One region of the Pseudoalteromonas sp. PAB 2.2 genome, then DNA from elsewhere that is predicted to be linked to it. Evidence: predicted binding sites of a transcription regulator. Region 1 holds the regulator's gene; the other holds the start of a gene.
The links. Region 1 encodes MetJ, which represses methionine synthesis genes. Its sites were predicted from a motif close to TAGACGTCTAGACGTCTA; they were not measured.
Positions count from the first base shown of each region.

Region 2: a site for MetJ is predicted at 4,645-4,662, ahead of metA (homoserine O-succinyltransferase). Genes of this name have one in related genera too.

Region 1 covers NZ_LYPI01000011.1:110,274-116,830, forward strand. The annotation lists gene BWD47_RS10515 (SPOR domain-containing protein) at 1-448, opposite strand, end outside; gene priA (primosomal protein N') at 466-2,646, opposite strand; gene rpmE (50S ribosomal protein L31) at 2,893-3,108, shown strand; gene BWD47_RS10530 (malic enzyme-like NAD(P)-binding protein) at 3,633-4,874, shown strand; gene metJ (met regulon transcriptional regulator MetJ) at 4,996-5,316, opposite strand; gene metB (cystathionine gamma-synthase) at 5,540-6,557, shown strand, end outside.
Region 2 covers NZ_LYPI01000022.1:66,344-72,900, reverse strand. The annotation lists gene metH (methionine synthase) at 1-2,565, opposite strand, end outside; gene BWD47_RS18200 (homocysteine S-methyltransferase family protein) at 2,576-3,643, opposite strand; gene metA (homoserine O-succinyltransferase) at 3,633-4,580, opposite strand; gene ettA (energy-dependent translational throttle protein EttA) at 5,033-6,557, shown strand, end outside.

The sequences.
Region 1 (6,557 bases):
CGTATGGGCCTAAACGCACTTTATACCAAATGCCATTACTGCCTTCTACGCGTTTAACTTCAGACACTAAGCCTGCAAATGCAATCTTCGCTTTTAAGGTTTGAGCTTGTTCCAGCGTTCTAAAAGAGCCGCATTGCATTACATAAGGGCCTTTTTGCTCAATCTCTTTTACTTCAACCTGAATTTCGTGTTCTTTTATTTCTTTAATAAACTCGGGTGGTTTCGGTTTTGGAATAACCTTTTCTTCTTCTGATTTTGTTGGATTAGCTTGCTGCTCAACAAGTTCAGGATCGGCATTATGTTTGATATACCATAAACCATACCCAAACCCACCCAGCAAAATAAGGGCGACAAAGACAAGAACAATAGGGAACGGCTTTTTTGCCGGGGCTTGTTTTTTATTATTTCGATTTGATGGTTTTTTATTTATGTAATCGTGTTGTGCCATGACTTTTTTATTGGCCTTTAAATCATATCTATTGGATCAACGTCTAAGCTCCAACGCACCTTTTGCGCTAATTTACTGGTGCTTATATAGTCAACCATTTGCGCTAAATATTGGTGTAAGTGGGAGCGCTCCAGCGCTTGAATATGTAACTGAAACCGATATTTACCTGCTACACGCTCCAATGGCGCAGGGATCGGTCCGAGCAATTGTATACCAGATATGTTCTGGACAGGAACCAAATCAGTTAAAAAATCCATGACTTGATTTATGTTATGTCCTTCGGCACGCACAATTGCCATGTTTGTTATGGGGGGGAGCTGAGCATCTTCTCGTTCTGCAAGGGCATAGCGCGCAAAATCTTGATAGCCATTATTCACTAAATCTTGCAATAGTGGGTGCTCAGGAAAGTGAGTTTGTAACAGTACTTGTCCTGGTTCACCACTGCGTCCTGCACGGCCTGCAACCTGAGTGACAAGCTGTGCTAAATGTTCTGTAGCGCGAAAATCACACGAGTACAAACCACTATCAACATCTAAAATAAGCACTAAACTGACATCGGCAAAATGATGGCCTTTCGCAAGCATTTGCGTGCCCACCAAAATACGCGCCCCCCCTTGATTTATGTCGTCGAGGGCTTTTTCTAAGCTGCCTTTACGACGAGTTGAATCTCGGTCAATGCGGCTAATGGGTATATCAGGGAAAGTTTCTGCTAAAAACTCTTCAATTTGTTCCGTGCCTTTACCATTAGGAAAAATCTGTGTGCTGCCACAATCGGGGCATTGATGGGGCACTGCATGCTGCTCGGAGCAATGATGGCAGATCATTTGTCCAATTGCTTTGTGGAATGTGGCACTGGTACTGCAACGTGAGCACTCACTTAACCAGCCACACTCATGACATATGAGTGTGGGAGAAAAGCCGCGTCGATTTAAAAACACCATGACTTGCTTGCCGCGCTCAAGATGTTGACGCATATAGGCCAAACTTGCATGGGCAATACCGGCTTGTTCGGGTTGGCCTTTCATATCCATTAAGTGAAATTGGTTATCAGTGCTGGTTTGCGCACGCTCCGTTAAGCTCAATAGTTGGTACTTGTTATTTATTGCTTTATGTAACGTTTCGAGAGCGGGAGTTGCGCTACCTAGTATCAAGGGTATTTGCTGTTGATAAGCTCTGTAGGCTGCTAAATCGCGAGCATGATAACGCAGCGTATCTTGTTGCTTAAACGAGCTGTCGTGCTCTTCATCAACAATGATCATACCAAGTGATAAAAAAGGTAAGAAAATACTCGAACGGGTGCCGATAACAATGGCGCAGCTGCCTTTTTCGCAGAAACGCCATGTTTGCAAGCGCTCGTTGTCGGTTAATGCTGAATGCCAAAGCATAATAGGGGTATCGGGAAAGCGACGGCGAAAACGATTAACGGTTTGTGGTGTTAGCCCAATTTCGGGCACTAACACCAGTGCTTGCTGGCCTTTTTTTAGAACCTCTTCAAGGCACTGTAAATACACTTCTGTTTTACCACTGCCGGTAACGCCTTCAAGTAAAAAACAGGTGAACCCACTTGCTTGATTAATCGTTGTGCATGCAACGGCTTGTTCTTTGTTTAGGGTTGGTTTACTGCCAATTGTTGGGGCGCGTTGCTGCCATTGGTTATCATGTTCGATAAACTGTTTAATGAGTTCTTTTTCGAGCAAGCTATCAATGGTTTTTTTATTAAAGCCGAGTGCTTTTAATTCGGTTAAAGATGACTTGCCTGACTGCGCTAGCTGCTTCAGCAAATTAAGTTGTGTTTTTGCTTTGAGTGAAGGTAATTTTGCACCTTTGTCGGTGAGTTCAACCATATTTATACTGGTTTTGTCTGGGCATTCACCTTGGCGTAGTGCCGCTGGAAGCGCTGTATGAATTGTTTCACCAAGTGGGTAGCAGTAATAGCGAGCAGTAAATTTTAGCAGTGCTAAGTGTTGCTCAGATAAAATAGGGGCATCGTCTATAACATCAATAATGGCTTTAATTTTATCTTCGGGTACATCGGTACTGGTTTTGATTGCCAGTACGACTGCTATCTTTTTTTGAGAGCCAAAAGGCACACGCACACGCATGCCTACTCGCAGCTCAGGGCTATGTAGCAGCTGCTCAACTTTATAATCGAAGGTACGCTGTAAAGGGACTTTTATGGCAACTTCTACAAAGTGCATAACAACTCAACTGAATTAAGAATAGAAAAAATAGCGTGTGTTGCTAATGTACTAAAATTAGTGCTAAAAACCTACCAACAAATACTGAACGTTTGATGACTTGTTTATTTTTTTAGCTAAAGATGAATTTAAAGCTTGTCGAGAGGCTGCTTGAGCTATAAAATACGCGACCTATTAATTGTATTAACGACGTATGGTGCCAGACTTCGGGTTTGGAGAGCGATGCGGCCTTAACTAGAGGTTCCTATGAAAGAAGGTATTCACCCTAAGTACGAAGCTATCACTGCAACTTGTTCATGTGGTAACAAATTCGAAACTAGCTCTACTTTATGTAAAGACATCCACTTAGACGTATGTTCTGAGTGTCACCCGTTTTACACTGGTAAGCAAAAGATTTTAGACACTGGCGGCCGTGTTGATCGTTTCAACAAGCGCTTCGGTGCACTTAGCAGCAAGAAGTAATATTTGCTGTTTAGTTGAAAGAAGCACCCTTTGGGTGCTTTTTTTATGCCTGAAATTCAGAACCATTCTTTTTTATATCCCATGCCTACACGCTTTATGTGCATAACTATTTCTGCTTGTTATGCCCAATATATCGCTAATAATGCAGACAAATAGTGATCCCTTCGCTATATTTTGAATTGTATAATTGATTCCAAAAGTTGTAAAAAGTAACAATTTATATGAACTTAACCTATAAATGCTGTTAAGTTCGTTAAAGTTGCTTATTTTGCTAAGTTTCGCTTATTTGCTGTGTTCGTGCCTATAAAATACAAAAACAGGTGCTTAAATGGCCACAAATAGATGAATTTTTATCTGTTGTGAATTAAAACTATGTGCAGAAATTGTTGGGAAATCCTTTAAAATTAAGCGATATAGCATATAACAGGATAGACCTGATAATACTTGGAATTTTTATATATTACAGGTATCGTACAGATGCAAGCCCTCTCACTTTTTAACTTATTGCAGGATACTATCGCGTTATGTCAGATTTTCGTGAACAAGCATTACATTACCACGCTCACCCCGTTCCAGGTAAAATTAGTGTAGAACTAACTAAACCAGCAGAAACGGTTAATGATCTCGCTCTAGCATATAGTCCAGGTGTCGCAGAGCCCGTCCGTGAGATAGCAGCCGATCCAGCAAATGCCTATAAATACACCGGCAAAGGTAATATGGTTGCGGTTATTTCAAACGGTACCGCAATTTTAGGCTTAGGCAATTTAGGTCCGCTTGCATCAAAACCTGTGATGGAAGGTAAAGCACTTTTATTTAAACGCTTTGCAGGTTTAGACTCGATAGATATCGAAGTAAAACACCGCACGACAGAAGACTTCATTAATACTGTTGCAAATATTGCCGATACGTTTGGTGGTATCAACCTAGAAGATATTAAAGCGCCAGAGTGTTTCGAAATTGAAAAAGCGCTTATTGAGCGTTGTAGCATCCCTGTTTTCCACGATGACCAACATGGTACTGCAATCGTAACAGCAGCAGGCATGCTAAATGCGCTTGAAGTACAGGGTAAAGATATCGAAGACGCGATTATCGTGTGTTTAGGTGCCGGTGCAGCAGCGGTTGCATGTATGGAACTACTTATTAAATGTGGTGCATTGCGTGAGCACATTTATATGCTTGACCGCAAAGGCGTGATCCATACACGTCGTGATGACTTAAACGAGTATAAATTGCTATTTGCTAACAATACCGATAAGCGCACTTTGCAAGATGTAATAGCCGATGCTGATGTATTTGTTGGTGTATCTGGCCCTAACTTATTAACCGCTGAAGATTTAAAACTGATGGCAGATAAGCCGGTGGTTTTTGCATGTTCAAACCCTGATCCAGAAATCGCGCCAGCTGTTGCACACGGTGCACGTAATGATTTAATTATGGCAACAGGGCGTTCAGATTACCCTAATCAGGTTAATAATGTATTGTGTTTCCCATTCATTTTCCGCGGTGCGCTTGATGTGCGTGCGACATCAATCAATGATGAAATGAAAATCGCAGCGGTGCATGCTATTCGTAGTATTGCGAAAGAGCCTGTGCCTAACGAAGTGCTTAAGGCGTCGGGTGTTGATTCACTTGAGTTTGGTGCTGAGTACATTATTCCAAAACCAATGGACCCACGCTTATTACCACGTATTGCACGTGCTGTTGCAGAAGCAGCCGTTGAGTCTGGTGTGGCGCAAATTGACATGCCAGAAAACTACATGCGTTAAATAATTAGGTACCTATTCGTTTGATTAAGCGGGTGGGTATTACTAACTGCAAATAAAAAACTCAGCCAAGGCTGAGTTTTTTATGTCTGAGAAATCGGCTACGATCCGGTGGCCGAAATATTTACTCTGAATCAAGTACGGGGATATCTAACCCCATTTCTTGCATAATTCTTTTTACTTCTTCAGGTACTTTTTCAGGGTTATCTTTTCGAAGGTCGTCATCATTCGGTAATGGTTGACCTGTAAAAGCGTGTAAAAAGGCTTCGCACAGTAGCTCACTGTTAGTAGCATGACGAAGATTATTAATCTGACGACGCGTGCGCTCATCAGTTAATACTTTTAATACGTTCAGCGGAATTGATACGGTAATTTTTTTTACTTGCTCTGATTTTTTACCGTGTTCTGCATATGGGTGAATGTATTCACCGTTCCATTTAGCCATAAGTTGTTTCGTTGCCTCGGTTGTCAGTTGTTTACGCCTTATCCACAGCGCAAGATGCGGAAATTCTATCGCTTTAAAAAAGATAGTCAAATACTAGTTATTTAGCCATCTAGTCGTGTAAATGTATAAACTTCTATGTAATGGCGATAAATGCTTTGACTTCTCATATTTGATCATCTAACCTTTTAGACGTCTAAACATCCAATTCTAAGTAGGTGATGAAATGAGTGAAAAAAATAAAGCGACGATTGCTGTTCGTCATGGCATTGAAGCCGATAAACACCACGGTGCAGTCGTTCCACCAATTTACTTATCAACCACCTATTCGTTCGCTGATTTTGATACTAAGCGCCAATATGACTATGGCCGCAGTGGTAACCCTAACCGTGATATTTTAGCCGAAACACTCGCTGAACTAGAGGGCGGAGCTAAAGGCATTATCACTGCGACAGGCATGGCGGCTGTTCACTTAACGACACAGCTTTTGAATAGCGATGATACCTTGGTTATTCCACATGACTGTTACGGCGGTAGCTATCGTTTATTTACCTCATTAGAGAAGCGCGGTTTACTGAAACTAAAAGTGCTTGATTTAACAAAAGCTGAAAATCACCAAGAAATCTTAGCGATAAAACCTAAACTGATCTGGATTGAAACACCCAGTAACCCCATTTTACGCCTAACAGATATTAAAGCGATTACCGCCATTGCTAAACAATGCGGTGCACTTGTTGCGGCTGATAACACGTTTTTATCGCCGGCCTTGCAAAACCCGATTGAGTTTGGTGTTGATATAGTCGTGCATTCAACGACTAAATACATTAACGGTCACTCTGATGTGGTTGGCGGTGCTGTTATTGCAGCAACGCAAGAGTTGGGTGATGAACTGGCTTGGTGGGCAAATAATATTGGTATTACGGGTGCACCGTTTGATAGTTATCTTACTCTGCGTGGTTTACGCACTTTAAATGTGCGTTTAAAACAGCACCAAGAGAATGCGTTTGCAATTGCAGAATATTTAGAAGATTCACCGTTTGTGAGCCAAGTATATTATCCCGGTCTCGCTTCTCATCCTCAGCATGCGCTCGCTAAAGCACAGCAACGCGGTTTTGGTGGCATGGTGAGTTTTGATATTAAAGGCGACATTAATGATGCTGCGGCTTTTCTAACAGGCCTTAAAGAGTTTAGCTTAGCCGAATCATTGGGGGGCGTTGAGAGTTTAATTTGTCACCCTGCGACCA
Region 2 (6,557 bases), on a different contig from region 1:
GCGCTTAGCGTAGTCTTCAACCTGATCTTTTTGAATCTGCGCCACGGCATAGTATTTAGAATCCGGGTGAGAAAAATACCAACCAGACACCGCCGCTCCCGGCCACATTGCGTAAGAGCTCGTCAACTTCATACCTATGCGATTTTCAGTATCGAGTAGCTGCCAGATTTTCTTTTTCTCTGTGTGCTCAGGGCACGCAGGGTAACCCGGTGCAGGACGAATACCTTGGTAATTTTCGCGAATAAGCTCATCATTCGATAAGTTTTCATCGCTTGCATAGCCCCAATACTCTTTACGTACCTGCTCATGCAAATACTCCGCAAAAGCCTCTGCTAAACGGTCTGCAACGGCTTTAACCATAATTTTGTTATAGTCATCTTGTTTCGCATCGAAGGCATCAGCAAGGTCGTCTTCTTCAAGCCCTCCGGTTACGGCAAAGGCACCAAAGTAGTCGGGGGTTCCTTTAGGTGCGATGTAATCCGCTAAACAATAATTCGCAAAATCGGTTTTTTCTGTTTGCTGACGCAGATGGCACGAGGTTGTTAACACGTCTGTACGCGTTTCATCGGTGTAAATTTCAATGTCATCACCCACTCGGTTTGCCGGGAATAAACCTATCACGCCCAGTGGTTGTAGCGCACCTGACTGTTCTAAATCGTCGAGCATCGCATTGGCATCAGCAAATAAGCTTTGCGCTTGCTCACCCACAATTTCATCGTTAAGAATACGCGGATACTTCCCTGCGATTGACCATGTCATGAAATACGGTGTCCAATCGATGTACTGTCTTAACGTGGCAATCGACACATTTTTAAACTCTGTCACTCCGAGCTTTTTAGGCACGGGTGGGGTGTAGTTATCCCAGTCAAGTTGTGCGGCATTATCGCGAGCACGTTGAATGGTGACAGGCTTCGAGCGTGGTTTTTTACGCGATTGCTGTTCACGTACTTTTTCGTACTCCGCTTTGGTTTTTTCTAAAAACGCAGGTTTTAACTCTTTAGACAATAGGTTAGAGACCACACCAACAGCACGACTGGCATTATTTACATACACCACACCTTTATCGTACTGTGGCTCAATTTTCACTGCGGTATGGGCTTTCGAGGTAGTTGCACCCCCAATTAATAAGGGTAAGTCGAAACCACGACGAGTCATTTCTTTAGCAACATGCACCATTTCATCTAATGAGGGCGTAATAAGGCCTGATAAACCGATAATATCGGCTTTTTCGTCAATCGCGGTTTGTAGAATTTTTTCCGCAGGCACCATCACACCTAAATCGATCACGTCGTAGTTATTACATTGCAGCACTACGCCAACAATGTTTTTACCAATATCATGTACATCCCCTTTAACGGTCGCCATAACCACTTTACCGTTCGTGGCACCTTCTTCTTTTTCTGCTTCGATAAAGGGGTCTAGGTAAGCCACTGCGCGTTTCATTACGCGCGCCGATTTAACCACCTGCGGTAAGAACATTTTACCTGCACCAAATAAATCACCCACTACATTCATGCCATCCATCAGCGGGCCTTCAATCACATGAATAGGCTTATCAGCTGCAGCTCGGCACTCTTCAGTGTCTTCGTCGATATACTCAGTAATACCTTTTACAAGCGCATGTTCTAGGCGCTTTTCAACGGGCCATGTACGCCACTCTAAATCTTCAACTCGCTCAGCTTGCGCCATCCCTGAGTATTTTGGAGCCAGCTCTACAAGGCGCTCACCCGCACCGGGGTCGGTATTCAGTATAACGTCTTCAACGGCTTTTCTAAGCTCAGCCGGAATATCGTCATACACAGCCAACTGGCCTGCATTCACAATCCCCATATCCATGCCCGCTTTAATGGCATGGTATAAAAATACTGAGTGGATCGCTTCACGTACGGGGTTGTTACCACGAAACGAGAACGACACGTTTGACACCCCGCCCGACACTTTACAGTACGGTAGGTTTTGCTTTATTCGGCGCGTGCCTTCAATAAATTCAACAGCATAGTTGTCGTGCTCTTCAATCCCGGTTGCTACTGCAAATATATTCGGATCGAAGATAATGTCTTCCGGTGGAAAACCAATCTCGTCCACTAGAATACGGTAACTCCGCTCACAAATTTCAAATTTACGATCCGCGGTTTCTGCTTGTCCGTCGGTGTCAAACGCCATGACGACTGCGGCAGCACCAAAACGTTTAATTAACTTTGCCTGACGAATAAAGGGCTCTTCACCTTCTTTCAGTGAAATTGAGTTTACAATCGCCTTGCCTTGAATGCATTTTAAGCCGGCTTCAATGACTTCCCATTTTGATGAGTCGATCATGATCGGTACTTTAGAAATATCTGGCTCAGAGGCAATCAAGTTCAGAAACTTCACCATCGCGGCTTTTGAATCCAACATGGCTTCATCCATGTTGATATCAATGATCTGTGCACCATTTTCGACTTGTTCACGGGCAACATTAAGGGCGGTTTCGTAATCTTCTTCCATGATCAATCGCTTGAACATGGCTGAACCGGTCACATTGGTACGTTCGCCGACGTTAGTAAATACTGCTATTTGTTGTGTCATTTCGGCTACCTTAGTTTAAGTTACACGCTTCAAGGCCCGATAAGCGCATACGCACTTCAAGCTCAGGCAATGGACGAGGCTTAACTCCTGCAAGGCCTTTGGCAAAGGCTTTAATGTGTGCAGGGGTTGTACCACAGCAACCACCCACAATATTAATAAAGCCTGACTTGCCCCAATCGATTATTTCTTCTGCCATTTCAGGTGCTTCTAAATCGTACTCACCAAACTCATTGGGTAAACCTGCATTAGGGTGAACCGAGGTAAAAGTTTCACAAACGCGTGATAACTCTTCGACATATTGGCGTAATAAATCCGGACCCAGTGCGCAGTTAAGACCAATAGATAACGGCTTAATATGACGAATCGAATTATAAAAAGCTTCGGTCGTTTGCCCCGATAAAGTTCGCCCTGAGGCATCAGTAATGGTGCCTGAGATCATGACAGGCAACGTGCGTCCTGCTTGCTCAAAGGCTTCTTCTACTGCGAACGAGGCCGCTTTTGCATTTAAGGTATCGAATATGGTCTCGATTAAGATTAAATCAACTCCCCCTTCCATCAGTGCCAAGGTTGATTCAACGTATGCTGTCACCAACTTATCAAAGCTAATGTTACGATAACCGGGGTCATTGACATCAGGCGAAATAGAACAAGTTTTTGACGTTGGCCCTAATACCCCCGCCACATAACGAGGTTTACTTGGATCTTTTGCTTCAAATTCATCGCAGACACTGCGAGCAAGCTTGGCTGATTCTAGGTTGATCTCACGGCTTAAATTCGCCATCTCGTAATCTTCCATCGAAATAGTGGTGGCATTAAACGTATTGGTTTCGATAATGTCGGCACCTGCATTAAGGTATGCGCGGTGAATATCAGCAATAATCTTTGGCTGAGTAAGGCTTAATAAATCATTATTGCCTTTAATAAGGACATGCCAGTCTTTAAAACGCTCACTGCGATAGTCTTGTTCTTCTAATTTATGTTCTTGGATCATGGTGCCCATCGCGCCATCGAGGATCAAAATTCGCTGCTTGAGCGCCTCGGTTAATTGTTCGCGTTTATTCACTGCATTACTCGGCATAGTTGTTAGTCCTTACGTCTTGGCTAACTAGGTTAATATCATACGGTGTTGTTTGGTACACGTAGTAGTTTAACCAATTCGAAAACAATAAAAAGGCGTGACTTTGCCATGTTTTCGACGGTTCGTTATCTGGGTTATCGTCAGGGAAATAGTTTTCTGGTTTTGGCGCATCGTCTGACTTTTCGCAGTCGCGTAAATATTCCCCTTTTAATGTATGCGCATCATACTCAGGATGGCCCGTTATATATACTTGGCTGCCTGATTTATTCTTAATTAAATACGCCCCAACACGCTCAGACCCTGCTAATACTACTAAATCATCACAGCTGTTAATTTTTTCAATATCAATGTGGCCATAGCGCGAGTGCGGAACTAAAAAGGTATCATCAAAACCGCGCGTTAACGCGGCATGCTCAAAATAACTTTTGTGCGTAAACACGCCACTGAGCTTATTAGGCATTAACTCTCGTTTTAAACCATAGTGATGATAAAGCCCTGCGTGAGCCGCCCAACATGAAAATAATGTTGACGTAACGTGGTGCTCAGCCCAGTCTAAAATCACTTTTAGCTCATCCCAGTAAGCAACGTCGTCATACTCTAAATGTGCAAGCGGCGCGCCTGTGATGATCATGGCATCGTAGTTATTGTCTTTTACTTCAGAAAAGTAACGATAAAACGTATCGAGGTGTTGCTCTGAGGTACTGCTACTTCGGTGGGTGTCTAAACGCAGCAGCTCAACATTCACTTGCAACGGTGAATTAGCCAACAACCGAATAAACTGCACTTCGGTTTCCACTTTATTCGGCATTAAGTTTAAGATGGCCAAACGCATTGGACGAATTTCTTGCGTTTTCGCACGACTTTTAGGCATTACAAATACGTTCTCTTGACGTAATTTTACAATTGCGGGCAATTCATCTTTGACTGTAATGGGCATAGTGGGCTCCGAGCATACTTATTAGACTGCTAATTATGAACGGATAGTTAGAAATTTCAACCTCTAGATGTTTAGATGTCCAAATGATTTTTTTATTTGTGCTAAAGCAATCTCTTAGGAAGCCAGTTTCGTTGATGCGCAGGCCCTTAAATTGCCAAAAGCAGTGCCTCTACGAATGACGGTTGTGTTTAATCACGATGAAAGAGCAAGCATCTCAAAAAGTGGCTTGTTACTGTGTTTAAGCCAACACCGCTGTAAAAATGACTTTTAAGCCTTTGTGCAATGCTTATAAGGCGCTTACTCTGCATTTATGCTCCTTAAATGCATGCGCTATTTTTGCAAAGCAGTGCCATGATATTAAGCCCCTGATAAACGCTGAATTCTGTATTTTGAGGTGGTTTGGGTATACAATAGTGGCTGTTAATTTTTCTTATAAATTGAAGGCTCTTTTCATGGTGTTACCAGATAAGTTTATATTCTCGATGAGTCGAGTTTCTAAAGTTGTGCCGCCTAAGCGCACTATCTTAAAAGATATCTCTTTACACTTTTTCCCGGGCGCAAAAATTGGTGTGCTTGGTCTAAATGGCGCAGGTAAATCGACGTTACTTCGCATTATGGCAGGTGTTGACCAAGACTTTGAAGGTGAAGCTCGTCCACAACCTGGCACAAAAATAGGTTACTTACCGCAAGAGCCTGTTTTAGACGAAAACAAAACAGTACGCGAAACCGTTGAAGAAGCCGTAAGCGAAGTTAAAAATGCGCTAAACCGTCTTGATGAAGTATACAACGAGTATGCTATGGAAGATGCTGACTTTGATGCACTTGCAAAAGAGCAAGGCGAGCTTGAAGCAATTATCCAAGCACACGACGGTCACAATATCGATAACGTATTAGAGCGCGCAGCAGATGCTCTTCGTTTACCACCGTGGGATGCTAAAATTGAACACCTTTCGGGTGGTGAGCGTCGCCGTGTTGCCATCTGTCGTTTACTGCTTGAAAAACCAGACATGCTGATTCTTGACGAACCAACCAACCACTTAGACGCAGAGTCTGTGGCATGGTTAGAGCGTTTCTTACACGACTACGAAGGTACTGTGGTCGCTGTAACCCACGACCGTTACTTCTTAGATAACGTTGCTGGGTGGATTTTAGAACTTGACCGTGGTGAAGGTATTCCGTGGGAAGGTAACTACTCATCATGGCTTGAGCAAAAAGATTTACGTTTACAACAAGAACAAAAATCTGAAAAAGCTCGTCAAAAATCAATTGCACAAGAACTTGAATGGGTTCGTTCAAACCCGAAAGGCCGTCAAGCTAAGTCTAAAGCGCGTATGGCACAGTTCTCTGAGCTACAACAGAACGATTACCAAAAACGTAACGAAACGAATGAGCTATTCATTCCACCGGGTCCACGCTTAGGCGACCAAGTTATTGAAGTAAAAGGTCTTAAGAAGAGCTTTGGCGATCGTGTTTTAATCGACGACTTAAACTTTGCTATGCCAAAAGGTGCAATCGTAGGTATTATCGGTGCCAATGGTGCGGGTAAATCAACCTTATTCAAAATGTTAAGCGGTGAAGAAAAGCCAGACAGTGGTGAAATCCTTGTGGGTGAAACTGTTGAGCTTGCTACCGTTGATCAGTTCCGTGGCGACATGGATGAAAGCAACACCGTTTTCCAAGAGATCTCTAACGGTCAAGACGTATTAAAAATTGGTAACTTTGAATTCCAAAGCCGCGCCTATGTTGGTCGCTTTAACTTCAAAGGTAACGACCAACAAAAATTCGTTAAAGACTTATCAGGCGGTGAGCGCAACCGTTTACACCTTGCAAAACTATTAAAAGCGGGTGGTAACGTATTACTACTGGATGAGCCGACTAACGATCTTGATGTTGAAACACTTCGTGCACTTGAGAACGCAATTCTAGAGTTCCCAGGCTGTGTAATGTGTATCTCGCATGACCGTTGGTTCCTTGACC